Regions from separate parts of the Mesorhizobium sp. ESP7-2 genome, predicted to be linked through region 1. Evidence: predicted binding sites of a transcription regulator. Region 1 holds the regulator's gene; each other region holds the start of a gene.
The links. Region 1 encodes HrcA, which represses chaperone genes, less so after heat shock. Its sites were predicted from a motif close to GTTAGCACTCNCNNNNNGNGAGTGCTAAC; they were not measured.
Positions count from the first base shown of each region.

Region 2: LB543_RS06475 (co-chaperone GroES) is a predicted target of HrcA. The motif match lies at 8,116-8,144, and genes of this name have one in related genera.
Region 3: groES (co-chaperone GroES) is a predicted target of HrcA. The motif match lies at 5,134-5,162, and genes of this name have one in related genera.

Region 1 is NZ_JAIUGQ010000034.1:51,103-61,286, forward strand. Features, by position in the region: gene LB543_RS25570 (YciI family protein) at 20-388, shown strand; gene LB543_RS25575 (RNA polymerase sigma factor) at 396-1,640, shown strand; gene LB543_RS25580 (glutathione S-transferase family protein) at 1,677-2,303, opposite strand; gene cysK (cysteine synthase A) at 2,645-3,625, opposite strand; gene LB543_RS25590 (LysE family translocator) at 3,802-4,419, opposite strand; gene LB543_RS25595 (PQQ-dependent sugar dehydrogenase) at 4,548-5,894, opposite strand; gene LB543_RS25600 (hypothetical protein) at 5,978-6,175, opposite strand; gene hrcA (heat-inducible transcriptional repressor HrcA) at 6,354-7,436, opposite strand; gene rph (ribonuclease PH) at 7,635-8,351, shown strand; gene LB543_RS25615 (VOC family protein) at 8,535-8,945, shown strand; gene rdgB (RdgB/HAM1 family non-canonical purine NTP pyrophosphatase) at 8,945-9,592, shown strand; gene hemW (radical SAM family heme chaperone HemW) at 9,589-10,184, shown strand, end outside.
Region 2 is NZ_JAIUGQ010000004.1:185,235-195,418, forward strand. Features, by position in the region: gene LB543_RS06440 (glycoside hydrolase family 127 protein) at 1-1,692, opposite strand, end outside; gene LB543_RS06445 (carbohydrate ABC transporter permease) at 1,714-2,571, opposite strand; gene LB543_RS06450 (carbohydrate ABC transporter permease) at 2,571-3,497, opposite strand; gene LB543_RS06455 (ABC transporter substrate-binding protein) at 3,775-5,022, opposite strand; gene LB543_RS06460 (LacI family DNA-binding transcriptional regulator) at 5,096-6,139, opposite strand; gene LB543_RS06465 (diguanylate cyclase domain-containing protein) at 6,603-7,664, shown strand; gene LB543_RS06470 (hypothetical protein) at 7,719-7,952, opposite strand; gene LB543_RS06475 (co-chaperone GroES) at 8,198-8,512, shown strand; gene groL (chaperonin GroEL) at 8,574-10,184, shown strand, end outside.
Region 3 is NZ_JAIUGQ010000001.1:121,082-131,265, reverse strand. Features, by position in the region: gene LB543_RS00725 (DSD1 family PLP-dependent enzyme) at 1-15, opposite strand, end outside; gene LB543_RS00720 (D-arabinono-1,4-lactone oxidase) at 18-1,313, opposite strand; gene LB543_RS00715 (MFS transporter) at 1,319-2,506, opposite strand; gene LB543_RS00710 (TetR family transcriptional regulator) at 2,632-3,258, shown strand; gene LB543_RS00705 (hypothetical protein) at 3,276-4,127, opposite strand; gene LB543_RS00700 (class I SAM-dependent methyltransferase) at 4,199-4,993, shown strand; gene groES (co-chaperone GroES) at 5,225-5,521, shown strand; gene groL (chaperonin GroEL) at 5,587-7,242, shown strand; gene LB543_RS00685 (pilus assembly protein TadG-related protein) at 7,599-9,674, shown strand; gene LB543_RS00680 (TadE/TadG family type IV pilus assembly protein) at 9,701-10,184, shown strand, end outside.

The DNA.
Region 1 (10,184 bases):
AAACCACGGGAGAAGACCCATGCGATACATGCTTTTGATCAACAACGACGAAGCCGCGCTGGCGAACACGCCGGTCGAGAAAGCCCAGCAGATGAGCGCGGCCTATGCCGCCTATACCGAAGCGTTGAAGAAGTCCGGCGCGTGGCTGGCCGGCGAAAGGCTGCGTCCGACCCAAGCGACGACCTCGGTGCGGATCGCCGACGGCAAGACCAACGTGATCGACGGTCCCTATGCCGACACCAAGGAGCAGCTTGCCGGCTTCTACATGATCGAGGCGGCCGACATCGACACCGCCATCGACTGGGCGGCGCGCTGTCCGGCGGCCAGCACCGGCACGGTCGAGCTGCGGCCGATCTGGGAAATGGCCGACTATATGCCCAAGAAGTGACGGCGTGATGGACACTCGCCCGGAGATCGCCCGGGCGGCCGCCGAGGCCGCCGCCCGGCAGAGCTATGGCAAGCTGGTCGCCTGGCTCGCCGCGCGCACGCGCGACGTGGCCGCCGCCGAGGACGCGCTGGCCGACGCCTTTGCGGCGGCGCTCGAACGCTGGCCGCGCACTGGCGTGCCGGAAAAGCCGGAAGCCTGGTTGCTCGCCGTGGCCAGGCGGCGGCGTGTCGATGCGGTGCGGCGGCGGCTGACCAGCGAAGCCGGCCGTGACCACCTCAAGCTGATTGCCGAGGAGGCGGAAGCGCGCATGACCGACGAGGACCTGCCCGACGAACGATTGCGGCTGATGTTCGCCTGCGCCCATCCGGCGATCGAACCCGGCGTGCGGGCGCCGCTGATCCTGCAGACCATCCTTGGATTCGATGCCGCGACGATCGCTTCCGCCTTCCTGCTCTCTCCGGCCACGATGGGCCAGCGCCTGGTGCGCGCCAAGAGCCGCATCCGCGAGACCGGCATTCCGTTCCGCGTGCCGGAGCGGACCGAACTCGGTGAAAGGCTGGACGCGGTGCTGGAGGCGATCTACGCCGCTTTCGCCGAGGGCTGGTCCGACCCGGCCGGTACAGAGACGCGGCGCCGTAACCTCGCCACCGAAGCTATCTGGCTCGGCCGGCTGGTGGCCTCGCTGCTGCCGGACGAGCCGGAGGCACTGGGCCTGCTGTCGCTGATGCTGTTCGCCGAGGCGCGGCGAGCGGCGCGGCGCGACCCGGCCGGAGATTATGTGCCGCTTGCCGAGCAGGATCATGCACTCTGGGATCATGCCCTGGTCGACGAGGCCGAAGCATGTCTTCGCGGCGCCGCGACCAAGGGCGTCATCGGCCGCTACCAGCTGGAGGCGGCGGTGCAGTCCGTCCATGCGGCTCGGCGGCTGACCGGCCGCACCGACTGGATGGCGATCCGCGAGCTCTACGACGCGCTGTTCTCGATCGCGGGGTCGCCGGTCGTGGCGATCAACCGCGCGGTGGCTATCGCCGAGACCGAGGGCGCGGTGGCGGGGTTGGCGGCTCTTTACGTGCTGGGTGACAACAAGCGGCTCGATGACTACCAGCCCTACTGGGCCGCGCGTGCCGGCCTGCTGGCTAGGCTCGGCCAGGGACCGCAGGCGGTCGAAGCCTATGACCGCGCGATCGGCCTCGAGCGCGATCCGGCGGTGCGCCGCTTCCTGCAGGAAAAACGCGCCGCGCTCGTGCAGTGAGGTGCCGGAGCGCGGGTGGCCTTTCGGTCCGTCCGTTCAGGCCGGCCACATCTCGTGCGCCGTGTTGAGCGTCTTCATGAGCGGATGCTCCCGCAACCGCGCCCACAGGCGTTCGATATCGGGCCAGGCTGCCCGCGCTCTGTCGATGTCGGGATGCCAGGCCACCAGCATGACGAGATAGATGTCGGCCACCGACATCTTATCGCCGACAAGCCAGTCGCGGCCATGTAAGGCGTCATCGACGACGGCAAAACCGCGGTCCATTTCGGCGACCGCCGCCTGTTTCACCGCCTTCGTACCGTCCGCATCCGCCGTGTAGCGATGGGCATAGTAGAACCGCAGCACCGCCGGGTAGAGCACCGAGGACATGAAAGCCATCCAGCGCAGGAACTCCGCGCGGGCCGGCGCATCGACCGCCGGCGCCAGGCCGGCCTGCGGGTGGCGTTCGGCGAGCAGGATGCAGATCGCCGCCGATTCGGTGATCGAGCATCCGTCCGGCAAGGTCAGCACCGGCACCTGGTTCAACGGGCTGATGGCGAGAAAGGCCGGATCGGGCGCCTCGCTCTTCGGCACGTCGATCTGTTCGAAAGACACATCGATCAGCGCCAGCGCCGCCTCGACGACGAAGCCGCCGCTGCCGGGACGCGTATAGAGCTTGTACATGGAATCCTCCTCCGGCCGTCTTCTCGCGGACCGGAGGTGATATGAACCGGAAGCAGGGGTCGGCTCAAGCGGCGCGCCGGCGGCCACGGGGAGTTTTTCAGCGGGCCAGGCTCACGGTGCAGGACCAGTGAGGCTGGCGGGCCAGCGCCCCCCTCTGTCCTGCCGGACATCTCCCCCACTTGTGGGGAGATCGGATGTCATGAATGCTTTCGCCAATTTTCGACGCTGAAGAACGGGCGCGGGGCTGAAATTGCCAATCTCCCCCCTCGAGGGGGAGATGCCCGGCAGGGCAGAGGGGGGCGCTGGCCCGCCGGCGCATGCTATTCCTGGGTATCGAAAACCTAAGCCCCCAGCCCCTCGAACAGGATCGTCGACAAATACCGCTCGGCGAAGTCGGGGATCACCACCACCAGGGTCTTGCCTTTGTTCTCGGGCCGCGAGCCGACGACGATTGCCGCCTGCAGGGCCGCGCCCGACGAGATGCCGACCGGCACGCCTTCGAGGCGGGCGATGAGGCGCGCATTGGCGACGGAATCCTCGTTCGAGACCTTGACGATCTCGTCATAGATCGTGGTGTCGAGGATTTTTGGCGCGAAGCCGGCGCCGATGCCCTGGATCTTGTGCGGGCCGGGCTGGCCGCCCGACAGCACCGGCGAGGCATCCGGCTCGACGGCGACGACATGCAGCGCGGGCTTGCGCTTCTTCAAGACCTGGCCGACGCCGGTGATGGTGCCGCCAGTGCCGATGCCGGCGACGAAGATGTCGATCTCGCCCTGCGTATCGTTCCAGATTTCCTCCGCTGTCGTCTTGCGGTGGATTTCCGGATTGGCCGGGTTTTCGAACTGCTGCGGAATGATGGCGTTGGGGATCGTCGCGGCCAGTTCGTCGGCCTTGGCGATGGCGCCCTTCATGCCTTTCGGGCCTTCGGTCAGCACCAGCTCGGCGCCGAGCAGCGCCAGCATCTTGCGGCGCTCGACCGACATCGTCTCCGGCATGGTCAGGATCAGCTTGTAGCCCTTGGCGGCGGCGGCGAAGGCAAGCGCGATGCCGGTGTTGCCGGATGTCGGTTCGATCAGCGTGGTCTTGCCGGGGGTAATCTTGCCGGCTGCCTCCAGCGCCTCGATCATCGCCACGCCGATGCGGTCCTTGACCGAGGCGATCGGATTGAAGAATTCGAGCTTGGCGACCAGATTGGCGACGACGCCCTTCTCCTTGGCGAATTTGTCGAGCCGTACCAGGGGCGTATCGCCGATCGTGTCGGTGACGGAATCGTAGATACGGCCGCGGCCGGGCACGCGGGCTGAAGTGACGGGTTTGTTCATTGGTTTCGCTCCCTGGATTTCAGGCAATTGGCAGTAGCCGACAGAATAGGGCTTTCAGCCGCGCAAGATAGGCTGCGGCTCGAAAATATCCGAGTGGGGCGTGTGCCGAAAACGCCTGGCCCCCGGAAAAGCATTTCTCGAAACAGCCGGGCCAGGGAATGGTTTGGCCAAAAGGCCTACTGACGAGCAGCGATCGCCGCCGCGGCGCCAACCATGAAGGTACCAGCAGTGCGGTTCAGCACCTTGAGCGCGCGCGGCGACTTCAGGAACCAGCGCGCCTTGGCCGCCAGCGCCAGGTAGGGCACCAGCACGACGAACAGCACGACGACCGTCAGCGCGACGAGAATGCCGTAGTCGGCGAGCGTGATCGTCTTCAGGTCGACGATGGTGGGCGTGATGGCGAGGTAGAAGATCATCGTCTTTGGATTGCCGAGCGTCACGGTCAACCCGGCGATGAAGCTCGACAGCAAGCCGCCCTTGCCCTTCCTGGCTTCGATGGTTTCGGGCGTGATGCCGGCGGTCCAGAAGCGCCAGCCGAGGAAAGCGAGATAGGCGACGCCGGCCCATTTGATCGCCAGGAAAACCATGCCGAACTCCTGCGCGACGAAGGCCAGGCCCAGCACCACGGCGGTCAGATAGATGAGATCGCCAAGCATCAGGCCGAAGGACATGGCGAGCGACGAGCGAAAGCCGGAGCCGAGCGCGCGTGCGACGAGCGCGGTGATGCCGGGGCCCGGGATGGCGGCGGCGACGCCGAGCGCGGCGCTGTACGCGAGAAAGCCGGTGAGGGTCATGGATGTGGTCTCGGACGAGGGCGCTTCATCGCATATATTCAAATGGAATTGAATCTACTGAGGACTGGATTCGATTGCACCAGACCTCTGTGAGACCTGATGGGGGGCCAGGGCTGCCAATAGACGGATCAGGACCATCCGTCACTATAAGTCACGCGCCAGATCGTGCCGTTGCCGTCCTCGGTGACGATCAGCGCCCCGTCCTTGGCCACCGCCACGCCAACCGGCCGGCCCCAGACCTCGCCATTTGAGACGACGAAGCCGGTCATGAAATCCTCGTATTCGCCGGTCGGCTTGCCGTCCTTGAATAGAAGGCGAACGACCTTGTAACCGGTCCTGTTGCCGCGATTCCACGAGCCGTGCAGGGCCACGAAGGCATCGCCTTGATACTCGGCGGGAAAACTTTTGCCGTCGTAGAAAGCGATGTTGAGCGGCGCCGAATGCGCCTGCATCAGCACGTCTGGAGTCGTCGCCTTGCCGGCGAGGTCGGGACGCGCGCCCTTGTGGCGCGGGTCCTCATTGTTGCCGATGTAATACCAGGGCCAGCCATAGAAGGCGCCTTCCCTGACCGTCGTCGCGTATTCGGCGGGCGTATTGTCGCCGAGCGCATCGCGCTCGTTGACGACGCACCACAGCGCACCGGTCGCCGGCTGCACGGTCATGCCCGAACAGTTGCGCAGCCCGGTGGCGACGATGCGTCCATTCTTGCCGTCGGGGTCGAAGGCCCGCACCTCGGCCCGGCCCGCCTCGGCGCCCCAACTGGCGCCGAGCGGCTTCGACTTGACCCAGGCGTCGAGCCCGCCTCTGGGTCTCTTGCCCATGTCCTCGGCGATATTCGAGCCGGAGCCGACGGAGAGGTAAAGTGTCTTGCCGTCGGGCGAGAAGGCGATGTCGCGGGTCCAATGGTGATTCGCCGGAATGTTGTCGACGATGGTTTGCGGCTCGCCCGAGGCCTTCAGGTCGCCATTGCGATAGGCGAAGCGCACGATGCTGTCGCTGTTGGCGACATAGACCCATTGCGGGTCATTGCCGGGCGGATAGAAGGCGATGCCGTAGGGCCGGTTGAGGCCGCCGGCGAAGATGCTTTTCTCCGCGGCTTTCGCGCTTCCGTTCGTCAGCCGGTAGACACGGACCTGGTTGGCTTCGCTGTCGGCGACGAACAGGTCGCCGTTCGGCGCGACGCGCACCACACGCGGATTGTCGATGCCGGACGCGACGAGTTCCGCCGAAAAGCCGGGCGGCAGTTGTGGCTTGGCGTCTTGCGGCCTATCCGTCAGGCCGGCGCTGTTCGAAGCGGATTTGGTGACATAGGGCCTCGGCAAGTCTTCCGGCTTGATCAACCGGCGCACGCCGGGCTTGTCCGCGCGCCAGTCGCCGAAGGCTGCCGGGCCTTTGAGCACGGGCTGATCGGCCTGCTGGGCGAGAGCCGCGGTCGTGAGAAACAGTGCGGACATCGCCAGTCCGGCCAATCGCATCACTTCCTCCAGTGGGTCGTGGGAGAAATCAACGATCGGTTTGTCCGTGGGTTCCGTCACGCACGGTGAGCAAACTTCTGGAATCAGGTCCCGGCGGCGTAAAAATCGTCGTCCAGGCGTTTTTCCAGTTCCACGAGATCGGCCGGCAACGGCAGCCCCATGGCGCGCATTTCCCGCAGTTTTTCGCGCAGCTGTTCCTGAATTTCGTGCTGGTCCTCCGGCTGGTTGACCATCTCTTCGAGCAGCAGGCTGATCTGGGCCTTGAATGATTCCAGCGCCATTCTTTTTCTCCTTTGCAGCCGGTCCTTCGGTGTCGCACCAAAGGTGTCGAGATTCGGGTCAGGCCGAGTCGAAAACGGTGGCTTACGAGAACCGGAGCGGAGCGTACTTAAGTACGTGGGCACCGGAAGCGCAGGAAGCCACCGTTTGCAGGCCGGCTTCACCCGAATATCAATACACCTAGCGAAGCATGCGCGATATCAGCTGCGCCGTATAATCAACCATCGGCACGATGCGGGCATAGTTGAGCCGGGTCGGGCCGATGACGCCGAGGGCGCCGACGACGCGGGCGTCCTTGTCGCGATAGGGCGCCACCACCAGCGACGAGCCCGACAGCGAGAACAGCTTGTTTTCCGAACCGATGAAGATGCGCACGCCCGATCCCTCCTCGGCCAGGTCGAGCAATTGGATCAGTCCGTCCTGCGTCTCCATGTCCTCGAACAAATGCCGCAGCAATTCGATGTCGGCCTGGGCGGTGACGTTTTCGAGCAGATTGGCGCGGCCGCGTACGATGAGCCGTGCCGGCAGCCCGCTTTCGGCGCCCGCCCACACAGCCAGTCCCTTCTCGACGAGGTCCTGCGACAGCGTGTCGAGCGCCGCCCTCGTTTCTTCCTTGATGCGGGCGATCTCGGTCCGAGCCTCGGCCAGCGTGCGGCCGCGAATATGCGCGTTGAGGAAATTCGAAGCCTCGTGCAATTGCGAAACGGTGATGCCGGCCGGCAGGTCGACGACGCGGTTCTCGACGTCGCCATTCTGCGACACCAGCACGGCAAGCGCCTTGATCGGCTCGAGCTGGATGAACTCGATATGCTTCAGCGCCACCTCGTTCTTGGCCGCCAGCACCAGGCCGGCGCCGCGCGACATGCCCGACAGCATCTGGCTGGCCTCGGTCAGCATGTGCTCCAGCGTCGCGCCCGAGCCGGAGGCCCGCACCTGCGCTTCGATGGTGCGGCGCTCCTCGTCGGAAAGGTCGCCGAGCTCCATGAAGGCATCGACGAAGAAGCGCAAGCCGGCCTGCGTCGGCAGACGCCCGGCCGAAATATGCGGCGCGTAGATCAGGCCGAGATGCTCGAGATCGCTCATCACGTTGCGGATGGTGGCCGGCGACAGCGAGGACGGCAGGATGCGCGACAGGCTGCGCGAGCCCACGGGCTCGCCGTCCCTCAGATAGGAATCGACGATGCGCCGGAAGATGTCGCGCGAGCGCATGTCGAGCGATTGAAGCGCGGGCGACTGCGACGCGGGATCGACTGCCTTGGTCATTCGGCCAAAAACCTCCGGTTCAAGGATATAGACTTCGGTGGGCCGCGCGCAACCGGTGTCTGTGTCGGATCATCCCGGTGTCCGTGTCGGATCACCCCGGTGTCTGTGCCAGATCACCGGTCCGTTTTCCTTTGCGCGCTGCCCCCCTTGCGTCTAAAAGCCGGCCACGATTCAAAAAATGACAAGAAAGCAGGCCGAATGCGCCCCTCCAAACGCCAATTCGACGAAATGCGCGCCATATCCTTCGAGCGCGGCGTCTCCAAGCACGCAGAAGGCTCGTGCCTGGTGAAGTTCGGCGACACCCATGTCCTGTGCACCGCCAGCCTCGAGGAGAAGGTGCCGGGCTGGATGCGCAATTCCGGCAAGGGCTGGGTGACAGCCGAATACGGCATGCTGCCGCGTTCGACCGGCGAGCGCATGCGCCGCGAGGCCTCCGCCGGCAAACAGGGCGGCCGCACACTGGAAATCCAGCGCCTGATCGGCCGTTCGCTGCGCGCCGTGGTCGATCTGCAGGCGCTGGGCGAACAGCAGATCACCGTCGACTGCGATGTCATCCAGGCTGATGGCGGCACCCGCACCGCTTCGATCACCGGCGGCTGGGTGGCGCTGTATGATTGCCTGCGCTGGATGGAAGCGCGGCAGATGGCCAGCGTTTCGAAAGTGCTGAAGGACCATGTCGCGGCGATTTCCTGCGGCATCCATGACGGCCAGCCGGTCATCGACCTCGACTATGTCGAGGATTCCTCGGCCGGCACCGACGCCAATTTCGTCATGACCGGCAAGGGCGGCATCGTCGAGATCCAGGGCACCGCCGAAGGCGAACCTTTCTCCGAGGACCAGTTCGCGGCGCTTATGGGCCTGGCCAAGAAGGGCATTTCCCGGCTGGTCAGCCTGCAGCAGATGGCGGTGGCGTAATTTCGAAATGTCGAGCTTGAGCGCCCCTCTCTGTCCTGCCGGACATCTCCCCCACATGGGGGGAGATTGGCACCTTCGGCGCTCCACTCAATCCTGCAACGCAAATGATTGGCGAAGGCCGCGATGGCCGCTGGTCTCCCCCCTAGTGGGGGAGATCCCCGGCAGGGCAGAGGGGCGCGCCTCGTGATACCCTCCGCCATCCTGGAATCGGCCCTCTACGTCTCCGACCTCGACGCCGCTGAGCACTTCTACACTGACGTCCTCGGCCTCGAACCGCTCGGCAAGGTCGACGGCCGCCACCTCTTCTTCCGCTGCGGTCCGGGCGTTCTGCTCGTCTTCAACGCCGAGGCGACCAAAATTCCGCCCGCACCGGACGCGAGGCTGAAAGTGCCGCCGCACGGCGCTATCGGCGAAGGCCATCTGTGCTTTGCCGCGACCGCCGCTGAAATCGACGGCTGGAGAGCCCATCTCCAGGCGAAGAAAATCGCCATCGAAAGCGAATTCGAATGGCCGCAAGGTGGCCGTTCGATCTATATACGCGACCCCTCGGGCAATTCGATCGAGTTCGCCGAGCCAAGAATCTGGGGCCTTTGATGCATTCACTCGATGGCAAGAAGATCGTCGTCGCCAGCCACAACGAAGGCAAGCTGCGCGAATTCGCCGACCTGATGGGTCCGTTCGGCTTCGAGGCGAAATCGGCCAAGACGTATGGCCTGCCCGAACCGGACGAAACCGGCACCACCTTCGAGGAAAACGCCTACATCAAGGCCTTCGCCGCCGCGAAGGCGACCGGCCTGCCGGCGCTGTCGGACGATTCCGGCCTCTGCGTCGACGCGCTCGACGGCGCGCCCGGCGTCTATACCGCGAACTGGGCCGAGACGCCGGACGGATCGCGCGATTTCGCCATGGCCATGCAGCGCACCGAAGTGGCGCTGCAGGAAGTCGGCGCGGCCACGCCCGAACGGCGCACGGGCCGCTTCGTCGCCGTCATCTGCCTCGCCTTTCCCGACGGCGAGGCCGAATATTATCGCGGCGAGGCCGAGGGCACGCTGGTCTGGCCGCCGCGCGGCGAGCTCGGTTTCGGCTACGATCCGGTGTTCCTGCCCAATGGCTTCGACAAAACCTTCGGCGAGATGAGCGCGGAGGAAAAACACGGCTGGAAACCCGGCCAGGCGACGGCGCTGTCGCACCGCGCGCGCGCCTTCCAGAAATTCGCCCAAGCGAGATTGGGACAGGCATGAGCATGCTGCTCGACCGCAGTCCCGGCTTCGGCGTCTACGTGCATTGGCCGTTCTGCGCGGCCAAGTGCCCCTATTGCGACTTCAACAGCCATGTCCGCCACCAGCCGGTCGACCAGGAGCGCTTTGCCGCCGCCTTCGAGACCGAGCTGGAAACGATGCGCCAGCGGACCGGACCGCGCGAAGTGACCAGCATTTTTCTCGGCGGCGGCACGCCGTCGCTGATGAAGCCTGAAACGGTGGCCAGGGTTCTCGACGCGGTGGCCAGGAACTGGACTGTGCCCGACGGCATCGAGGTGACGCTCGAGGCCAACCCGTCCTCGGTCGAGGCGGAGCGTTTCCGTGGCTACCGGGCGGCAGGCGTCAACCGCGTCTCGCTCGGCGTGCAGGCGTTGAACGACAAGGATTTGCGCTTTCTCGGCCGGCTGCACAATGTCGAGGAAGCCTTGCACGCCATCGGGCTCGCGCGCGAAATCTTTCCGCGCCTGTCCTTCGACCTGATCTATGCGCGCCCCGGGCAGACGCCACAGGATTGGCAGGCGGAGCTCGAACAGGCGATCGGCCATGCCGCCGACCACCTGTCGCTCTACCAGCT
Region 2 (10,184 bases), on a different contig from region 1:
CAGTGCGACGCGGCCGACATCCTGCCGGACCTCGGGATTGGCGTAGAGCCGCTCGATCGGCATTTCGAGATCGAGCCGGATACGATCGCCCTTTGTCCAGTTGCGCCGGATCGCGGCATATCCGTCGCTGGTGACTTCCTCGAGGTCGACCGTCTCGCCATTGACGGCGAGGCCGGCCTTGGAGCTCCAACCCGGCACCCGCAAATGCAGCGTGAACTCCACCGGCGATTGCGGCTCGACCGCGATCTCGACGGCACCATCCCAGGGATAGCGGCTCGCCTGCGTCAGCGTTACCGGCGTGCCCAACATGTCGAAGCGGGCGGTGGAGTCGCCATAGAGATGGACCGCAAGTGCATCGTCCGCCAGGCTGTAGAAATAGCTGCCGATCGAGGCCACCATGCGCCCGACATTGGGCGGGCAGCAGGGGCAGCGGTGCCATTTCCATCTGTTGTGCTTGCCCCGGCTTTCCAGCGGGTTCTCGTAGAAGAACAGCGAGCCGTCGAGCGACAGGCCCGAGATCGAACCATTGTAGAGCGCGCGCTCCATCATGTCGGCGTAGCGGGCGTTCGGGCCCATGCCGAGCATGCGGCTCGCCCAGAACACCAGCCCGACCGACGCACAGGTCTCGGCATAGGCGGTTTCGTTAGGCAGGTCGTAGTCGCTGGTGAAACCCTCATTGTGCGCCGACGGACCGAGCCCGCCGGTGACGTACAGGTTCTTGGTGGTGAGGTCGTCCCACAGCCGGTCGAGCGCCACCCGCAAGCTGTCGTCGCCATATTCGGTGGCGATGTCGGCCATGCCCGAATAAAGATACATGGCCCGCACCGCATGGCCGACCACCTTGTCCTGCTCGCGCACCGGGATGTGCGACTGGCTGTATTCGTATGTCTTGAAATGATAGGCCCTCGGGTCGGCGCCGCGGGCGCGCGCCTCCTCGTCGAAATAATGCGGCTGTTGGCCGCGCTGGTCGATGAAGTATTTGGCCAGCTCCATATATTTCCGCTCGCCGGTTACCCGCGCCAGCTTGACCAGCGCCAGCTCGATCTCCTCATGGCCGCAATAGCCCTTCTTCTTGCCGGGCTCGGGGCCCAGTACCGAGGCGATGTGGTCGGCGTAGCGGCACATGATGTCGAGCAGTTTGCGCTTGCCGGTCGCCTGGTAGTAGGCGACCGCGCCTTCGATCAGGTGGCCGGCGCAGTAGAGCTCGTGGCAATCGCGCAGATTGGTCCAGCGCTTGCCGAGCTGGATGCGCTGATACCAGCTGGAGAGATAGCCGTCCTCCTGCTGCAGCCTGCCGTACATGTCGATGACGGCGTCGATCTTCTTCTCCAGTTCAGGGTTCTTGCGCCGGTAGAGCGAATAGGCCGCGGTCTCGATCGTCTTGCCGAGATCGGAATCCCAGAACATCTGCGTGGTCACGGTCGAACCGGTGAAGCCGGGGGAGGCGGCCTCGTCGGGCGAAGGCGAATGGAACGGAATGACGATGCCGGGCGAGGGGCGGTCGGGGTCGATCTGCTCGAGCATGCGCGCCTCCACGCAGCGGTCGTAAAGGATGTCGGCGGTGCGCGTCGCCACCGCCTCGGCGCGGTCGCCCCAGAAGCCGTGCACGTCGACCTGCGGCACCGGCAGCGGACGGAAGGCGAGCTTCGGCTTGCCCGTTCTAGCCGTCTTTGCGGTTTGCGATCCGGTCATGAACTCACTCCATTCGATCTGTTATTTGACGGCCCCGGCCATCAGGCCGCGGATGTAGAAGCGCTGCAAAGCCAGGAACAGGACCAGGCACGGCACCATCATCACGGTGACGCCCGCCTGCACGGCGCCCCAGTCGATGGCGCCGAAGCGGCCCGACTGAAGCGCTGTCATCATCACCGGCAGCGTGAATTTGGATTGGTCGGTCATCAGCACCAGGGCCGCGAGGAATTCGTTCCAGGCGCCGAGGAAGGCAAACAGCGCGATGGTGACGACGCCCGGCCAGACCAGCGGCAGCATCACCTTAATGAGCATGGTGGCGTTGCCGGCGCCGTCCATGCGCGCGGCCTCCTCGATCTCGCGCGGCACCGCGTCGAAGGCGTTGCGCATCATGAAGATCGAGAACGGCAGCTGCAGCGTCACATAGACGCCGACCAGGCCGGTCAGCGTGTTGTGCAGGCCAAGCTTGGTCAGCACCAGGAAGATCGGCGTCAGGATCGACTGGAACGGGATCATGATCGTCGACAGGATGAGGACGAAGAACAGATCCTTCAGGGGAAACCGAAACCGCGAAAAACCGTAGCCGGCGAGCACGCTGACGATGACCGACAATATAACGGTCATCACCGAGACGTAGATGCTGTTCTGGGCCGAGACCCACAGCCCGTCGCCGAAGCTGTTCAACGTGGCGTAGTTTTCGAGCGAGAATCCCGTCGTCGGCCATGGCGGCAGCGGTGGCAGGCGGGCCTCCTGCGCCGGCTTGAAGGCCGACAGCACCGTCCACACGATCGGCGCCACGAACAGCACCGAGGCAATGATGCCGATGGAATGCCTGGCCAAGCGAGCCGCGAGCTTGCCTGTGTCTGACATCGCCTGCGCCATCAGTCGAGCCCCTCGGGCTTGCGCAACAGCCAGAGCTGGACGAGGCTGAGCGTCACCAGGATCACCAGCAGCACCATCGAAAGTGCTGCGCCGTAGCCGAGCTTGAACGACACGAAGGACTGGTTGAAGATCCAGTACACCGCCGTCAGCGTCTGGTTGCGCGGGCCGCCGCGCAGGATGATGTAGAACTGGTCGAAGGCAAGGATCGAGCCCGCGACCGACAGGATCAGCGCCAGCGCCAGTGTGCGGCGCATCAGCGGCAGCGTGATTGCCCTGAACCGGGCGAACGGCCCGGCGCCGTCGATGACGGCGGCCTCCTGCAGGTCCTGCGGGATCGATTGCAGGCCGGTCATCAGGATGATCATGGTGAAGCCGGCGACCTTCCACACCACCATGGCGATGATCGACCAGAAGGCCGGCTGGAAGGTGGCGAGCAGGTTGAATTTCTTGTCGATCAGGCCGAGGTCGTAGGCGGCCGGGCTGAACAGGCCGGAATCGACGTTGAGCAGCCACGACCAAAGCAGGCTCGCCGAGGCAAAGCCGACCACCGCCGGCATGAAGAACATGGTGCGGTAGAGATTGGTGAACGGGCGCGGCCGCTCGATGAAGATCGCCAGCGGAAAGGCGACGGCGAAGATCGCGATGGTGACGACCACCGTGTAGTAGCCGGTGAATCTCAGCGCGTTCCAGAATCTGGTGTCGCGCAGGATCGCCCAGTAATTGCCGAGGCCGATGAAGGAGTGCTCGCCCATCAGCGGCCAGTTGTGCAGCGACATCCACGCCGTCATGCCGAGCGGAATGACGAAGAACAGCATGACCAATGCCACCGCCGGCGCGACATAGAGCAGGCCGACCCATTGCCGGCGCCCGGTGCCGACGAGTTTGCGGACGCGGGGCGGGGCGGTGGTTGCGGTGAGGGTGGTCATGGCCGAGCGCTCGATGCTGTTAGGGCATCGGCCAAGTACCCCCTCACCCGGATTGCCAACCGAATTGCGAAGGGCAATTCGGGGCAATCCGACCTCTCCCCGAGGGGAGAGGAGGGCGCCGGCACGGGCGCCAGCCTCTTCTCCCCAGCGGGGAGAAGGTGGCCGCGTAGCGGCCGGATGAGGGGGTCTTGTCTCAACGCTATTAGCCCTGTCGTTAGCGATGCAAATTCCCGGCCGCCCGCCCAGGGAGACAGGCGGGCGGCCGGACAGGCGCGCGCTACTTCTGCGGCGCCTGGTCGATGATCGACTGCATGGTTTCCTGTGCATTGGCGATCGCGCCGTCGACGTCGTCGCCGAAGAAGACCTCGTTGATCATCTGCGTCCACGGGCCATTGGCGGAGTTGATCAGGTCGTTGAACACCACGGAATAGGGCGTCTTGCCCTTGGCCATGGCTTCGGCGGCGATCTGGTAGCGCGGGTCGAGATCTTTGAGCGCGTCCTTGGCGATGTCGCCGCGCACCGGCAGGCTGCCGTATTTGGCGAGGATGGTCTGGCCTTCGAGCGAATAGGCGAAGTCCAGGAACTCCTTCACCACGGCGAGTTTCTTGGTGCCCTTGGTGACGACGAAATTGTCGCCGCCGGCAAAGGACGACCAGTTGCCATCCTTGCCCGGCAGGAAGGTGACGCCGTAGTCGACATTGGGATATTGCGTGTTGAGCGCGCCGATGGCGAAGGCGCCGGAGGGAGAGATGCCGATATTGCCGGCGGCGAAGGCGGCAAAGAAATTGGCGCCGGTGTCGGTCTGGGCTCCCGCCGGCACCAGATCCTTCTTGACCATGGAGCGGTAGAGATCGATGGCGCCGCGCAGCTGCGGGCTGTCCAGCGTCGCCTTCGAGCCGTCCTCCGACAGGATGTCGCCGCCCGAGGCCCAGATCAGCGGCGTGAAGGTGAAGATGTTGCAGCCGCCGCAATTGCCGGAGAAATAAAAGCCCTTGATGTTGCCGCCAAGCGCGTTGACCTTCTCGGCGTCGGCTTCGATCTCGGCCCAGTTGGTGGGACCTTTCTCGGGGTCGAGGCCGGCCTGCTTGAACAGCTTCTTGTTCCAGATCAGCACCGAGGCGTCGGCCGAGAAGGGCAGGCCGTAAATATGGTCCTTGTAGGTGCCGGTCTTCACATGCGCCGGCGACAGGCTGGCGAAATAGGGCAGGGATTTCGCCCAGTCGGTGATGTCCTCCAGCTGGCCGGCGGCGGCGAAGGAGGGCGTGTAGATCAGGTCGAGCGACAACGCGTCGGGCGCCGTGCCGCCGGCGGCGGCCGCGCCATATTTCGGGATGATCTCGGCATTGGGGATGATGTCGAGCTTGACCTGGTCCTTGTTCGCCTTGTTGAAGGCGTCGACGATCTTCGGCATGAAGTTCGAGCCGTCGGCACGTACCCAGATGTTGGCGGTCTCGGCGGCGGCAAATTGCAGGCCGCAGCCCAGAGCGGCAGCCGTCAGGGCCAGTTTGGCAATCAAAGTCCTCATGTTCTCCTCCTCCACATTGGCCGCGATGCGCGGCTTGCCGCCAATCGCGGCGTTTCGTTCTTAGCCGTCTTTCTCAGCCATTTGACAGGCGGCCGCAGGACTGCCGCACCACCAGCCGGCACGGCAGTTTTCGAATGCCCGGCGTGGCGGGCTTGCCGCCAACCAGGGAAAGCAGGGTCAGCCCGGCCTCGCGTCCAAGCGCTGCCAGGTTCATGTCGATGGAGGTCAGCGGCGGGCGGGTCGCCTCGGCCACGATCTCCCAATTGTCGAAGCCGATGACGCCGACATCATTGGGCACGCCGAGGCCTCGTTCCCGCAGAGCATCGATGACGCCGCGCGCGATCTGATCGTTGCCGCAGAAGACAGCGTCCGGTTTTTCGCCGTTGGTGTCGAACAGTTTTGCCACGGCCTCATGTCCCCAGGCTTCCGACCAGGCGCCGAGCAGCGGCTCGATGGCAGGCAGGCCGTTTTCGGTCAGCGCGGCGCGATAGGCCTGCGCCCGTTCGTGCACCACGGCAAAGCTCGCCGGGCCGGTGACATGGGCGATGCGCTTGCGGCCGAGCCGGCAGAAATGCTCGATCGCCAGCCGCGCGCCACCGGCATCGTCGGAAACGAAGGCGACGGCGTCGGGATCGGGCTGGGTGAAGGCATAGATCACCGGGACATGCAGATTGGACAGGTCGACCGGCAGATGGCGGTCGATGCGCTTGCCGGTGGCGATGATGCCGTCGACGCGCTTGTCGAGCATGGCCTCGACATGAAGCTGGCCGAGGCGCGGATCCTCCTCGACATTGCACAGGAACACCGAGACGCCGGCATCGACCAGCGCGTCAGATATGCCCGACATCAGCGGCAGCGAGAAACGGCCATAGGTATCGTTGGTGAGCAGGCCGACGGTGAAGGAGCGCCGCCTCAGCAGGCTCTGCGCCAGGCTGTTGGGACGAAACCCCAGGCTGCGCGCCGTGTCGCGGATGCGCTCGCGGGTCTCGGCGGTCATCCGCCCCTGGTCGTTGAGCGCCTTCGAGGCGGTGGCGACGCTGACGCCGGCCCGGGCGGCCACGTCACGCAAGGTGACGGGCTTGGGAAAGACCGGAACTGGCTGATCGTCCGATGCCATCGGGCCGAGAATCCTTATCTGGGAAAAGGTTTTCCCTTATTGTCCGAAACAACGCCCGGCACGCGGCCGAGCCCGATCGGAAATGTCTGGAAAAACCTTTTCTCATTCAAGGCTAGGCCAGATCGGGTGTGGGTTCAAGGGGAAAAGTGTTGGATAAGCTCCTCCATTCCACCACGCCATTCCGAGCGGTGGCGCTGCCCCTCATCGCCCTGCCGGGCACTTCTCCCCGTATAGTGACGGGGAGAAGGGGCGGCCGCGACCTCGGCGCCCTCTTTTGCAACGTTGGCGATTGGCGAAGCCATCAATAAGCGCCCCTCTCCCCGTCCCTATACGGGGAGAGGATGCCGGCAGGCAGATGAGGGGCGGCGCCGAATTCGACAATCGCTCCATCAAAACCAGGCCTGCCGTCAGCGAAGTTTTAAGGGCTGTTGCGCCATGGTGGTCGCCCGCCAGGAGTTCCTCCATGCCCGATACATCCTGCACTCCGAAAGACCCGGCCTCGCTACCCGGCAAGCGGGTGGGGCAAGGCAGCGCCTACAACCGCCGCAGCGATGCCGCAACCATCGCCAGGCTCGAGGCGGAACTTGCGGCGCAGGCGGCGCTGATCGCCAGTCAGGATGTTTCGCTTGCCCACAGCCGCAAGATCTTCGACCGGGCGTCGGCCGCGGCGCGCATCGGCGTGTGGGAATGCAGCCTGCCCGACGAGCGACTTACCTGGACCGATGTGGTCTACGACCTGTTCGACTTGCCGCGCGGCTCGGTGCTCGACCGCGGCGAGATCATCAAGTGCTATCCGGCTGAATCGCGCAAGGCACTGGATAGTCTGCGCGGCCGTGCCATCGCCGAGCGCAGCGGATTCACCCTCGATGCCGAGATCACGACCGTGGCCGGCCATTGCCGCTGGATCCGCATCACCGCCACCGTCGAGTGCGAGGCTGATATGCCCGTGCGCATCTTCGGCATGAAGCAGGACATCACCGAGGAAAAAATCCTCTCGGACCGGATGCGCTATCTGGCCGAATTCGACGCCATGACCGGGCTTGCCAACCGCGCCCGCTTCCAGGCGCGGCTCGGGCATGCGGAGGAGGGCCGACCCGTCGGCGCGCTCCTTTTGATCGACCTCGACGGCTTCAAGGCCGTCAACGACACCTTCGGCCATGTCGTCGGCGACGAGTGCCTGAAGGCGGCGGCAGAACGCCTTACCGGCGGTTGCGGCGGGGCGGAGCTGGTGGCGCGCGTCGGCGGCGACGAGTTCGCGGTGCTGCTTGGGCCGCATCTCGATCGAGCCGCCGTCTCCGGCATGGCGCGCCACCTCATCGAGGCGATGGCCAAGCCGCTTCCCGTCCGAGGCCAGTCGCTCAGATTGGGCGCCTCGGTCGGCATTGCCTTCGCCGAGGCCGGTCAGCCCTGCGACCTGTTCATGCAGGCCGACACCGCGCTCTATGCCGCCAAGGCCGCAGGCCGCAACACGTTCCGCATCTTCAAGGCCGAGGGGCAAGTGAAAGGGCACAGCGCCGCGGCATGAGGGCTGAACGCTCTTTGCCCGCGCGAGCGAAACCGCCGCACTTTCCTGGAATTTCTAGGCCTTCTTTACCGCCCGTTTCTTCTTCGGTGTCGGGTTCTGGGCTTCCGCCATGCGGTCGGCTTCTTCCTTGGCCAGCCGCAGCTCTCTCAGCCGTTTCGTCTTGATCTCCCTGGCCCGCGCCTCGGACACGTATTCAGCGGTTGCCTTGTTGTGCTCGGCCGTCTTCTTCTGCTTGTCGACAAAGCGGGCTTGGGCTTTTTCCATCAGAGTGTGATTGCCATCGGCCATCGAACAAATCTCCTTCATGCTGAAATCGTGAAAACGAACTTGTCAGATAAATAGGGGCTCGGCAGGAAAAATTCAATCTTTCGAATTATTTGGGCCCTTGCCGGCGTGGAGAAACCGAGCGCTGAAATAATACTTCTAATATTTAATTCGTCTCACGATAAATTTTGGCACTCCTATCTATCGAGTGCCAAACCGCCTATAGGAGAGGGCGCGGTCGCCTATGCCGGCCCCAGAAAGAAGTTCTCATGAAGTTCCGTCCACTCCACGACCGCGTCGTCATCCGGCGCGCCGAAGGCGATACTAAATCCAAGGGCGGCATTATCATTCCCGACAATGCCAAGGAAAAGCCGCAGGAAGGCGAAGTCATTGCCGTCGGTCCGGGGGCACGCGACGAAAAGGGCGCGCTCGTTCCGCTCGACGTCAAGGCCGGCGACTTGGTTCTGTTCGGCAAATGGTCGGGGACGGAGGTCAGGATCGACGGCGAAGACCTGCTGATCATGAAGGAAGCCGACATTATGGGCGTCATCGAAAGGGCTGTCGAAGCCAAGAAGGCCGCCTGACTGGAGCGCCGCGCGTTCGGCGCGGCGACTGGCCCCCTCAAACTCGAAACGGATAAGAATCATGTCTGCCAAGGAAATCAAATTCTCCACCGATGCGCGTGACCGCATGCTGTGCGGCGTCGAAATCCTCGCCAATGCGGTGAAGGTGACTCTGGGTCCCAAGGGCCGCAACGTCATCATCGACAAGGCTTATGGCGCCCCGCGCATCACCAAGGACGGCGTCGCCGTTGCCAAGGAAATCGAGCTTGCGGACAAGTTCGAGAACATGGGCGCGCAGATGGTGCGCGAAGTGGCCTCGAAGACCAATGACCTCGCCGGTGACGGCACCACGACAGCCACGGTGCTGGCCGCTTCGATCCTGCGCGAAGGCGCCAAGCTGGTCGCCGCCGGCATGAACCCGATGGATTTGAAACGCGGCATCGACCAGGCCGTCGCCGCCGTCGTCGGGGAAATCAAGGCGAAGGCCAAGAAGGTCAAGTCGTCGGCCGAGATCGCGCAGGTCGGCACCATTGCCGCCAATGGCGACGCCAGTGTCGGCGAAATGATCGCCAAGGCGATGAACAAGGTCGGCAATGACGGCGTCATCACCGTCGAGGAAGCCAAGACCGCCGACACCGAACTCGACGTCGTCGAAGGCATGCAGTTCGACCGCGGCTATCTCAGCCCCTACTTCGTCACCAATGCCGACAAGATGCGCGCTGAACTCGAGGACCCCTACATCCTCATCCACGAGAAAAAACTCGGCAATCTGCAGGCGATGCTGCCGATCCTCGAAGCGGTGGTGCAGGGCGGCAGGCCGCTGCTGATCATTGCCGAGGACGTCGAAGGCGAGGCCCTCGCCACCCTGGTCGTGAACAAGCTGCGCGGCGGCCTCAAGGTCGCGGCCGTCAAGGCACCGGGCTTCGGCGACCGTCGTAAGGCGATGCTGGAAGACATCGCGGTGCTCTCTTCGGGCCAGATGATTTCCGAGGATCTCGGCATCAAGCTTGAAAACGTCACCATCGAGATGCTCGGCCGCGCCAAGCGCGTGCTGATCGACAAGGACACCACCACGATCATCGACGGCGCGGGCACCAAGGCGACCATCCAGGCGCGCGTCGCCCAGATCAAGGGCCAGATCGAGGAGACGACCTCGGACTACGACAAGGAAAAGCTCCAGGAGCGGCTGGCAAAGCTGTCAGGCGGCGTTGCCGTGATCCGCGTCGGCGGCGCCACCGAATCGGAAGTGAAGGAAAAGAAGGACCGCATCGACGACGCGCTGAACGCCACGCGTGCGGCCGTGGAAGAAGGCATCGTGCCAGGCGGCGGCGTCGCCCTGCTTCGTGCCCGGTCGGCGCTATCAGGCCTGAACGGCGCCAATGCCGATGTCACCGCCGGCATCTCCATCGTGCTTCGCGCGCTTGAGGCGCCGATCCGCCAGATCGCCGAGAATTCCGGCGTCGAGGGCTCGATCGTTGTCGGCAAGCTCGCCGACAGCAAGGACCACAATCAGGGCTTCGACGCCCAGAACGAGGTCTATGTCGACATGATCAAGGCTGGGATCGTCGACCCGGCGAAGGTGGTGCGCACGGCATTGCAGGACGCCGGCTCGATCGCGGCCTTGCTGATAACCGCCGAAGCGATGATCACCGAAATCCCGCCGAAGGATGCGGCACCGGCGGGTGGTGGTGGC
Region 3 (10,184 bases), on a different contig from region 1:
GAAATACGCCGTCATCGTTAGATACCAAAAGGACTGGGTTCGATGCCGAACAGGTCGGCCATGTAGGGCGAGACGAAGCGGTTTTGCGGATCGATGTCGCGGCGCACCGCCATCGCATCGTTCCAGCGCGGATAGAGCTTTTTCAGATCGGCAGCTTTCAGGCTGTGCATCTTGCCCCAGTGCGGCCTGCCGCCATATCTGCGGAAGATCGGCTCGGCCGCACGCATGAACGGCAACGGATCGTTCGCCGCATCGTGGTGGATGGCGATCGAACAGGTGAGCCTTTTATGAAAGGGCGAGAGCCAGAATTCGTCCGATGCCACCGACCGCACTTCCATCGGGAAATAGACCTCCGGAAAATGCTTTTCCGTCAGTTCGATGATTTCGGCCAGCACCTTCGGCCCCTCCTCGAAGGGAAGGTGATATTCCATTTCGTTGAACCTGGTCTGCCGGTCGCTGGCGTAGACGTTGAGCCAGTCCTGCACATAGTCCTCGGCCGGCACCTTGGCGACGGCGCCGCGGATCAACCTGCGGCGCAGCGACGGCAGCCAGGCAAGCCCGGTGCGCAAGCGGCGCAACGTGCGCAAGGAGCCCTCGTCGTCGTCGGTCGGGCGCATCGTCGTGGCTTCGGTGCTGAAGTCGCTGGCGATGAACTGCGCGTAGCCGGAGAAGGGAATGTAATAGAATTCGGCCGACCGGTGCGCGGCCATCATCGTTTCGAAATCGCGCAGCATGTCGCCTATCGGCAGCACCCATTTGCGGCGCCGCAGCCGGTAGCTCGCGATGTTGTTCAGCGTCACTTCGCTGAGCACACCGAAGGCACCGAGGGCGACGCCGATGGCATGGATCGTCTCCTGGTCCCCTTCCCGCTTGAATTCGCGGACCTTGCCGAGCCCGTCGACGATCCGCACCGTTTCCAGCTGCGTGTGGTAGGCGCCGAGCGTCGGCCCCGAACCATGGGTAGCCGTGCCCAGCGCGCCGCCTATCGCCTGGCGGTCGATGTCGCCCATGTTGGGCAGGCCCTGGCCGATGCCCTGCAGGATGCGCATGAGCGAACCAAGCCGCGTCCCTGCCCGTACGCGCGCCTGATTTCTTTTCGCGTCATGCGAGACCAGCCCTTCCAGCTTCTCCAGCGACAGGATGGTGCCTTGCGACTTCACCAATGGCGTGAAGGAGTGACCGGCGCCGACGACGCGGACCGGGCCGGGTGCGGTGCGAATGAGGTCGCCGAGTTCGCCGGCATCGGCGGGGCGGGCAAGCAGCCGCGGCTCGGCCGTGACAAAGCCCGACCAGTTGCTCCAGTTGTTCGACATGGTGCTCACGCAACAACCCGGCGACGCCGTACGACGAGTACAAACAGGCCGAGCAACGCCACGCTGGCGACAGCGCTTGCGGCGGCGAATTCCGGCACCGGGCGAAAATCCTTGCCGTCGATGAGCAGCGACGCGGCGACCGGCCCGATCGCCAGGCCGAAAAGCTGGGCGGCCGGCACCAGCAGCACGGCGGTGCGCCTTTCGTCGGCGGTGATCGCCAGCCGGATCTGGTAGGGCACGATGAACAGCAGGATAAAACCCATGACCAGGGCGGCGACCCAGAATGTCGTGAGGCCAGGTCCGCTGGCAAGGACGAGCGAGGCGACAAGCGCGACGATACCGATCGCCGCGATGGCGAGGCGATAGTCGATGCGCGCCTCGAACACGGTCGCCGTCATCGCGCCCAGCACCTGCACGGCGAGGCTGGCCGAGACGATCAGCCCGACGGTGCGGCCGTCGATGCCGAATTGCGCGCCGAGCGGCTCCAGAAAGGCCCAGACCGCGCCGAAGAACATGAAGTAGCAGAAAACCGACAACAGCGCGGTGATCGAAGGAACCGTCAGCACATTGGCGAGGTTTTCTTCCTTCGGCAGGTCGGCATAATCGGCGGGGACCGCGAAGGCGACCACCAGCGACGCCACACAGACGACGGCAAGAACGAGGAAGCCCCCCGCCGATCCGGCGGCGGGGATGACATAGAGCGCCAGCAGCAGCGCAAGGGCGCATTGCGCCAGCGTCTGAATGGTGACGAAATAGCCGCCGATGCGTTCGGCGCGCCGCGAGCGGGCGATCAGTTCGGTGGCGATCGCGACGAGGCCGCCTTCGGCAAGGCCGGCCAGCGCGCGCGCCGCCATCAGCGTGCTGGCGCCGGCGGCATAGGCGGTCCACACATTGGCCAGCGCCAGCAGCAGCAGGAGGACCGCGCTTTTCCAGCGCATCTTGTGGGCGGAGAGCAGCATCGCAACGATCGCCGAGCCGATCGCGATGGCGATCATCTCGGCGGTGGCGACCAGTGCCAGTTCGTCGCCGCTGACATGGCCCTCGGTGTAGAGGGCTCCGAGCAGGACGGGCTGCAGGCCGAGGATGAGCAGGCCGACCGACCCGATCCACAAGGCCGACGCAAGCTGTCCGCCGGTCGGGTTGCCAACCAGCCAGTCGCCATCGCCCTGAAGACTGGTGCTTGTCGAAGTCAAAGGCGCCCTCCCAACGTCCTTGCCGCGCGGCAGAAATGCTGACACTCTGTCAGCATTTCAGAAACTGATACTTGATCATATTTCATGTCAACCGGAATTTGAGAACCCGTGCGAAAGATCGGTGCATGACGCAAGCAAGTCGAACGGCCACCGAGCCGAGGCGCAGACCCAAGCAGGAGCGCAGCCGCGAGCGCATCGACGCTATCCTGTCGACCACCATGCGGCTGATCGGCGAGAAGGGCATCGACGCCGTCACCATGAAGGAGGTCGGCATGCTGGCGGGCGGACCGATCGCCACCGTCTACCATTACTTCCCCAACAAGTCGGCGATCCTGGCAATGCTCTATGAGCGGTTTTCCGAGGTCAGCCGGGCGCGATTGACGGCGATTATCGCCGATGTCAGAGAAGCCAGGGACATCATCGCCGCGGCCGACCGGCTGCTTGACGACTATTTCGGCCGTGTCGCCGGCGATCCGGCCATCCAGGATCTGCAGAACGCCATCCAGGCCGACAAGGCACTCAAGAATCTCGACATCGCCGAAACCCGGCATCAAGCCAAGATGTTCTGCGACCATGTCATTGCCTTGCTCGAGCCGGACAAGCACGAGCAGTTCGAACGCATGGTTGTGCTGATCTTCCAGCTCGCCGGCGGCGTCGTGCGCCTGGCGCTTGCGCAGAGCGACGCGGAAAGCCGCCGGACCATCGAGGATTACCGCGCGATCATCCACACCCAGTTGCGGTTGTTCCTCTGACCAATGCCGGCTGGAGACTATCTCGCCCGGCGGATGAGGCCTTCGAAACCGTCGGCCAGATTGGCGTTGCCGGCGGCGAGAAAGGCGGAAAGATTGCGGGCACCGCCTGGTGTCTTATTGGCGTCAAGCAGCACCGCCCTGCCCTCATGCATGACAAAATCGAACTTGCCATAGTCAAAGCCAAGCTCGCGCCTCAGCGCACGAAGCTCCTCGGGAACCGGAACCGGCTCACGACGGATCGTGTCGTCGCCTTTGACCAGGCTTTGCGACGAAACATGGCGGGTGCAGCGCTCGCGCTCCCCGCAAAATATCCAGAAGCGGGCGCCAAAGCCGTCCGGTTCCGGCTCGGGAATGAATTTTTCGACGACGAGATCCCCGCGGTCGAACACCGCAGGCGCAACATCCGAAAGGGACGTACAGACGCGGTAGCCCTCGATAAGCTCGGCACCGGGAAATGGCTCCGGCTTTCCGGCACGTCGCGATCGCCGGTTAAGCGACTGTTCCCGCATTCCCAGATTGTTGAGATTGCTCTTGACGATGACCGGACCTGGCCAGTCGTCGTCCCTGCCGATGACGGCGCCGCTGATTAGGCGCTTGGAGATGTCGGCTGCCCCGATGTTCAGGCAGAACGGAAAAGCGCGCGCGTATTCGACATATTCGGGCGGCGTCACGGTCGCATCGACATGCAGCACCGCTATGTCTGCTTCGGGCTTCGCCGACGTTCCTGAGAGTATGCGGACGGAATGGCCGCGCCGCTTCAGTTCTTCCAGCGGATCAAAGAGCATGTAGGGACTGTCGCGGCGCAACAGCGGGCCACGCCGGCGTTCGAACCTGTCGAACTCATGCGTAATAACCGCGATGCGTGTCATGTGCCCCCCGCACTTGGTTTCATTAGCGTCTTCGATTATGCGTCTGAACACAATGCTGGTTGGGGCCAGGGATGACCGACCATTGGAATGCCATTCGACGGCACTGGGAGTTGCTCGGGCCACCGCTGCGGCCGCCTGGCGAAGCTGTGGAAACCTACCAGCGCGAACTCTACCTTTCGGAGGCACATGTCGTTCTGCTCGGCGTGACGCCGGAACTCGCCGGGCTCGGCGCGACCATGATGGCCGTCGATGAATCCTCCGACATGATCGCCGGAATCTGGCCAGGTGATACAGCGTCGCGAAAGGCCATCAACTGCGACTGGCTCGACCTACCGGTTTCGCGCGCAAGCGTCGATGCGGTGATCGGCGACGGCTGCCTGTCGGCGCTAGGCTTTTCAGCCGTGCGCGAGGCGCTGTTCGCGGCGATTGCCAGCGTGCTGCATTCTGACGGGCGCGCGGGCCTGCGCATCTTTGCCCGTCCCGAGACACCGGACGATCCGGCAGCGGTGCAAGCGCTTGCGCTTTCTGGCGGTGTCTCCACTTTCCACGAGCTCAAATGGCGCGTCGCCATGGCCGCGACGGGCCCCGCTCCCGACCATGCAATTCCAGTAAAGACGATCGCGGAAAGGTTCGATGCACTGTTCCCTGATCGCCTGGAACTCTCGGCGCGTACGGGCTGGGAATTGCCGGTCATCGCCACTATCGATGTCTATCGGAACTCGCCGGCCATCTACAGTTTTGCGCCGCCCATGGCACTCATCAGCGAGGCGGAAGCGTTCTTCAGTAACGTCCGCATTGTTCCAACCGGCAGCTACGGGCTCGCCGAGCGATGCCCGCTTTTGGTACTGCGGTCGCCGAGGCGCTGAACGACCTAGCGAAATTCTTTCGCTTTTGCGGCCAGTAACCGCCACATTCTCCGCGACGATGCAGCGCATGAAAATTTCCTACGACCGCCTCCTGTGGCGCGCCTTGACTCTCGCAGATCGTCGGCCTATTTCAGCGCCACGTTAGCACTCGCCATTGGTGAGTGCTAACTATGTGTCCGGCGCCGCCGGACGGAGGAACTGTTTCTCACCGTTCTCATCGAGGAAGAAAAAATGGCAAAGTCGAAGTTCCGCCCGCTTCATGACCGCGTGGTCGTTCGCCGGGTCGAATCCGAATCCAAGACCGCCGGCGGGATCATCATCCCGGACACGGCAAAGGAAAAGCCGCAGGAAGGCGAGATCATCGCCGTCGGCTCCGGCGCCCGCGACGAAGCTGGCAAGCTGGTCCCGCTGGACGTCAAGGCCGGCGACCGCATCCTGTTCGGCAAGTGGTCGGGCACCGAAGTCAAGCTCAATGGCGAAGACCTTCTGATCATGAAGGAATCCGACATCATGGGCATCATCGGCTGATCATCGGCCTCACCTTCAACTTGAATTTTTCAGGCTCTATCCGAGCCCCTGCCAGGAGCTAAAACATGGCTGCCAAAGACGTAAAATTCTCCCGTGACGCCCGCGAGCGCATGCTGCGCGGCGTCAACATCCTCGCCGACGCGGTGAAGGTCACGCTCGGTCCCAAGGGCCGCAACGTCGTCATCGACAAGTCGTTCGGCGCCCCGCGCATCACCAAGGACGGCGTCACCGTCGCCAAGGAAATCGAGCTTGAAGACAAGTTCGAGAACATGGGCGCGCAGATGGTCCGCGAAGTTGCTTCGAAGACCAACGACATCGCCGGCGACGGCACCACGACCGCGACCGTTCTGGCGCAGTCGATCGTCCAGGAAGGCCACAAGTCGGTTGCCGCCGGCATGAACCCGATGGACCTGAAGCGCGGCATCGATCTGGCCGTCACCGAGGTGGTCGCCGCTCTCGGCAAGGCCGCCAAGAAGATCAAGACCTCCGAGGAAGTCGCCCAGGTCGGCACGATCTCGGCCAATGGCGACGAGTCGGTCGGCAAGATGATCGCGGAAGCGATGCAGAAGGTCGGCAATGAAGGCGTCATCACGGTCGAGGAAGCCAAGACCGCCGAGACCGAACTCGAAGTCGTCGAAGGCATGCAGTTCGACCGCGGCTACCTCTCGCCCTACTTCGTGACCAACGCCGACAAGATGGTTGCCGAACTGGAGGACGTCTACATCCTCCTGCACGAGAAGAAGCTCTCCAACCTGCAGGCCATGCTGCCGGTCCTCGAAGCAGTCGTGCAGACCTCGAAGCCGCTGCTCATCATCTCGGAAGACGTCGAAGGCGAGGCCCTGGCCACGCTGGTCGTCAACAAGCTGCGTGGCGGCCTCAAGATCGCCGCCGTCAAGGCGCCGGGCTTCGGTGATCGCCGCAAGGCCATGCTGGAAGACATCGCCATCCTGACCGGTGGCCAGGTCATCTCGGAAGACCTCGGCATCAAGCTCGAGAACGTCGGCCTCAACATGCTCGGCCGCGCCAAGAAGGTGTCGATCTCCAAGGAGAACACCACCATCGTCGACGGCGCGGGCAAGAAGGCAGAGATCCAGGGCCGCGTCGCCCAGATCAAGCAGCAGATCGAGGAGACCACCTCGGACTACGACAAGGAGAAGCTGCAGGAACGTCTGGCGAAGCTCGCCGGCGGCGTTGCCGTGATCCGCGTCGGCGGTGCGACGGAAGTCGAAGTCAAGGAAAAGAAGGACCGCGTCGATGACGCCCTCAACGCGACCCGCGCGGCCGTGGAAGAAGGCATCGTTGCAGGCGGTGGCGTTGCCCTGCTGCGCGCTTCGGCCAACATCAAGGCTGCCGGCGCCAATGCCGACCAGGCCGCTGGCATCAACATCGTTCGTCGTGCGCTGCAGGCTCCGGCCCGCCAGATCGCGGCCAACGCCGGTGCGGAAGCATCGATCGTTGCCGGCAAGATCCTCGAGAACAAGGGCGCGACCTTCGGCTACAACGCCCAGACCGGCGAATATGGCGACATGATCGTCATGGGTATCGTCGATCCGGTCAAGGTCGTGCGCACGGCCCTCCAGGACGCGGCCTCGGTCGCCGGCCTGCTCGTCACCACCGAAGCCATGATCGCCGAAGCTCCGAAGAAGGACTCTGGCGCCGGCGGCATGCCTGGCGGCATGGGCGGCGGCGGCATGGGCGGCATGGGCGGCATGGACTTCTAAGAAGTCCATAAAGCACGCCCATCAACTCACATTGCTCAAGCCCGCAAGCGGGCTTGAGTGGCGGTATGGACTTCTAATCCAGCCATCCTCGCAATATTATCGAAAGGGCGGCCGAAAGGTCGCCCTTTTTCGTTGTCTCGGTTCGAAGGCTTGAGCGCCTGGCAATCCGCCCTTGATGGGCAACGCTGCCGTGCCGCTCCAACCGACTGCCTAAACTTTGTGCAATTCTTCAATTAAATCAGCACTTTGATCAAACGCCCCTGATCATTGTGCGATTTGTCGGACAAGAATTTTTAAGACATTCACGCCTACTAATCGGCACAGTTGAGCTCCTCGCGCGTGCAGGGTCTTCATCGATGCAAATACTCCGCCGGTTTGTGCGTAACCGTGATGGCAACGTCCTCATTATGTCAGCGCTGCTCTTGCCGGTGCTCATCGGCATGGCGGCGCTCGTCACGGAATATGGCGGCGCGCTGGTCGAGCGGGCCGGCAACCAGCGCACGGCAGACCTTGCAGCCTATGCCGGCGCTCTCGCCTACAATGCGACGAAATCGACCGACCTGATGACGGCGGCGGCGGTCAATGTCGCCACGCTCAACGGCGTCCCGGCCGCCGATGTCCAGGCGGCGCTGGTCACCTCTCCCAAGACTTCCGGCATGAATGCCGTCTCGGTGTCGATTCGCACCCAGAAACAACTGCTTCTGGCGCGCGTGCTCAACGACCGCCAGCAATTGCAGATCTATGCCAATGCCGTCGCCGAACTCGGCGCGCAGGCGCAGACCCCCGGCTGCATGCTGGCGCTGGACGGCACCCAGACCGGCATCACGCTCTCGGGTGGCACCAAGATCACCGCGCCCAAATGCACGGTGTCGTCGAACAACACCGTGACCGTTCCCTGCGGCACGTCCATCTCGGCGATCGGCGTGAACTACAACTCGGCGGCGGCGCCCAGCCAGCCTTGCAACGGCATCACCGGCCCGAACGGCACGGACGCGGTAATCGCCAAGAAATCGACGCCCGATCCGCTGGCCGGCAATACCGCCATTGCCGCGGCGGTCGCGCGTTTCAGCACGGTCGCGGCGATGTCGACGACGACGGCGCCGACAGCGCCGACCAACAGCACCGGCAACAACATCGACTTTGCCTGGAACCAGGGCTCCACCCAAGGCCAGGCGACCGCGCTCGGCTGCACGGCAAGCTGGGCATCCCCGACGTCGACCTGGACGCTGAATTGCGGCAGCACGACCACGGTCAATATCGGCACAATCACCATTGGCGGCGGCATCAACCTCAACTTCGCCACCAGCGGCGCGGCAACCACCGTCTACAACATCGCCGGCGATCTCACGACCAGCGCCACCACCAATTTCGGGCCGGGCACCTACAACTTCGCCAAGACTCTGACCACGGCGGGAACGACCACATTCGGCGCCGGCACCTACAATATCGGCAAGCAGGTCACCACCGCGGGAACCACCACTTTCGGCGCCGGCAATTTCAACTTCACCAAGGGGCTGACGACCGGCGGCGGCGGCACCACGACCTTCGGCGCCGGCACCTTCAAGTTCGGCATCAGCGACAATACCTGCGGCGGCATCGCGCGCGTCAGCCTCTGCAACACCAGCACGCTCACCTTCGGCGGGCCGAGCACGTTCGAATTGCCCGGCGGGCTCAACAACACCGGCGGCGCCGTCATCACCTTCGGCTCCGGCACCTCAAACAGCTACAAGATCGGGCCCGGCGGCAACGGCGATGCCATCACGCTCGGCGGCGGCTCCACGACCATCATGGCCGACGCCACCAGCTCGGGCGTGTTCCAGGTCATCGGCAATGTGAATGGCGGCGGCGGTGGCAGTTGCTTTGTCGTGCCGGCCACGGCGCAGCACGACATCGAAGGCAACTTCATCGCCTCGGGCGCCGTCCTGCTCGGCGCCGGCGTCTACACGATCGACGGCTATTTCGCGCTTGGCGGAAGCGGTGGCGGCAGCGCCAGTTGCGGCGGCTCGACGGTCAGCGTCAGCGGCGCCAACGTGACGCTAGTGCTGTCGGGCAAGGCCAAATCGAGCTCGGGAAGCTGCAACGGCTATGTCTTCTGCGTGGCGGCCGGCTACAGCAATATCGTGCTAACCGCGCCGCAGACCGGCGCCACTGCGAAGCTCGCCGTTATCGGCCCGACATCGACTTCGGTGACCGCGGGCGCCACCTTCGCCGAGGGCGGCTCCAATGCACAGATCTCCGGCGCCTTCTATTTCCCTTACGGCCCGATCACCATGAATGGCGGGTCCAGTGTTCTGGGCTCGTCGACCGATTCAAGCAAATGCCTGCAGATGATCGGCTCGCTGATCACGCTCTCAGGCGGCACGGCCGCAGCGTCGGAATGCATCGCCGCTTCCAGCTCCAGCGCCAGCAGCAAAGTGAGTCTTGTCCAGTGACGATCCTGAGAGGTTTCAAAACTGTCATGGCGCACGCGTCGCGGCAGTCCGCGTTCGCCCGCTTCCTCACCCGAGAGACAGCCGGCGCTTCGGCGGTCGAGTTCGCCCTGATCAGTCCCGTGCTGATCCTGATTCTGGCTGGAATGGTGGACATCGGCGCCTCGCTGAAGGCGAAGTTCGATCTGAGCTCGGCGGTGTCAGCAGGTTCCAACTACGCGCTGCTCGGCGCCGACAAGGTCAATTCCACCGGCGGCGGCACGCTTGCCGCCAATATCACAGCGGTGGTGGCGGGCGGTCTCGGCAGCGCCGGCGGCCATGTCCAGGTCGTCATCAATAATGGCGCCACCATCGCCTACGACACCAGCGCCGCAACCGCGATCCAGAGCGGCACGGCATCCGGCGCCGACCTCTGCTATTGTCCAACCGGCTCTGCCGGCAGCGTCACCTGGGGCTCGTCGGTGACCTGCGGCTCGACCTGCCCGGCCGGCGGCATTGCCGGCAAGTTCGTGA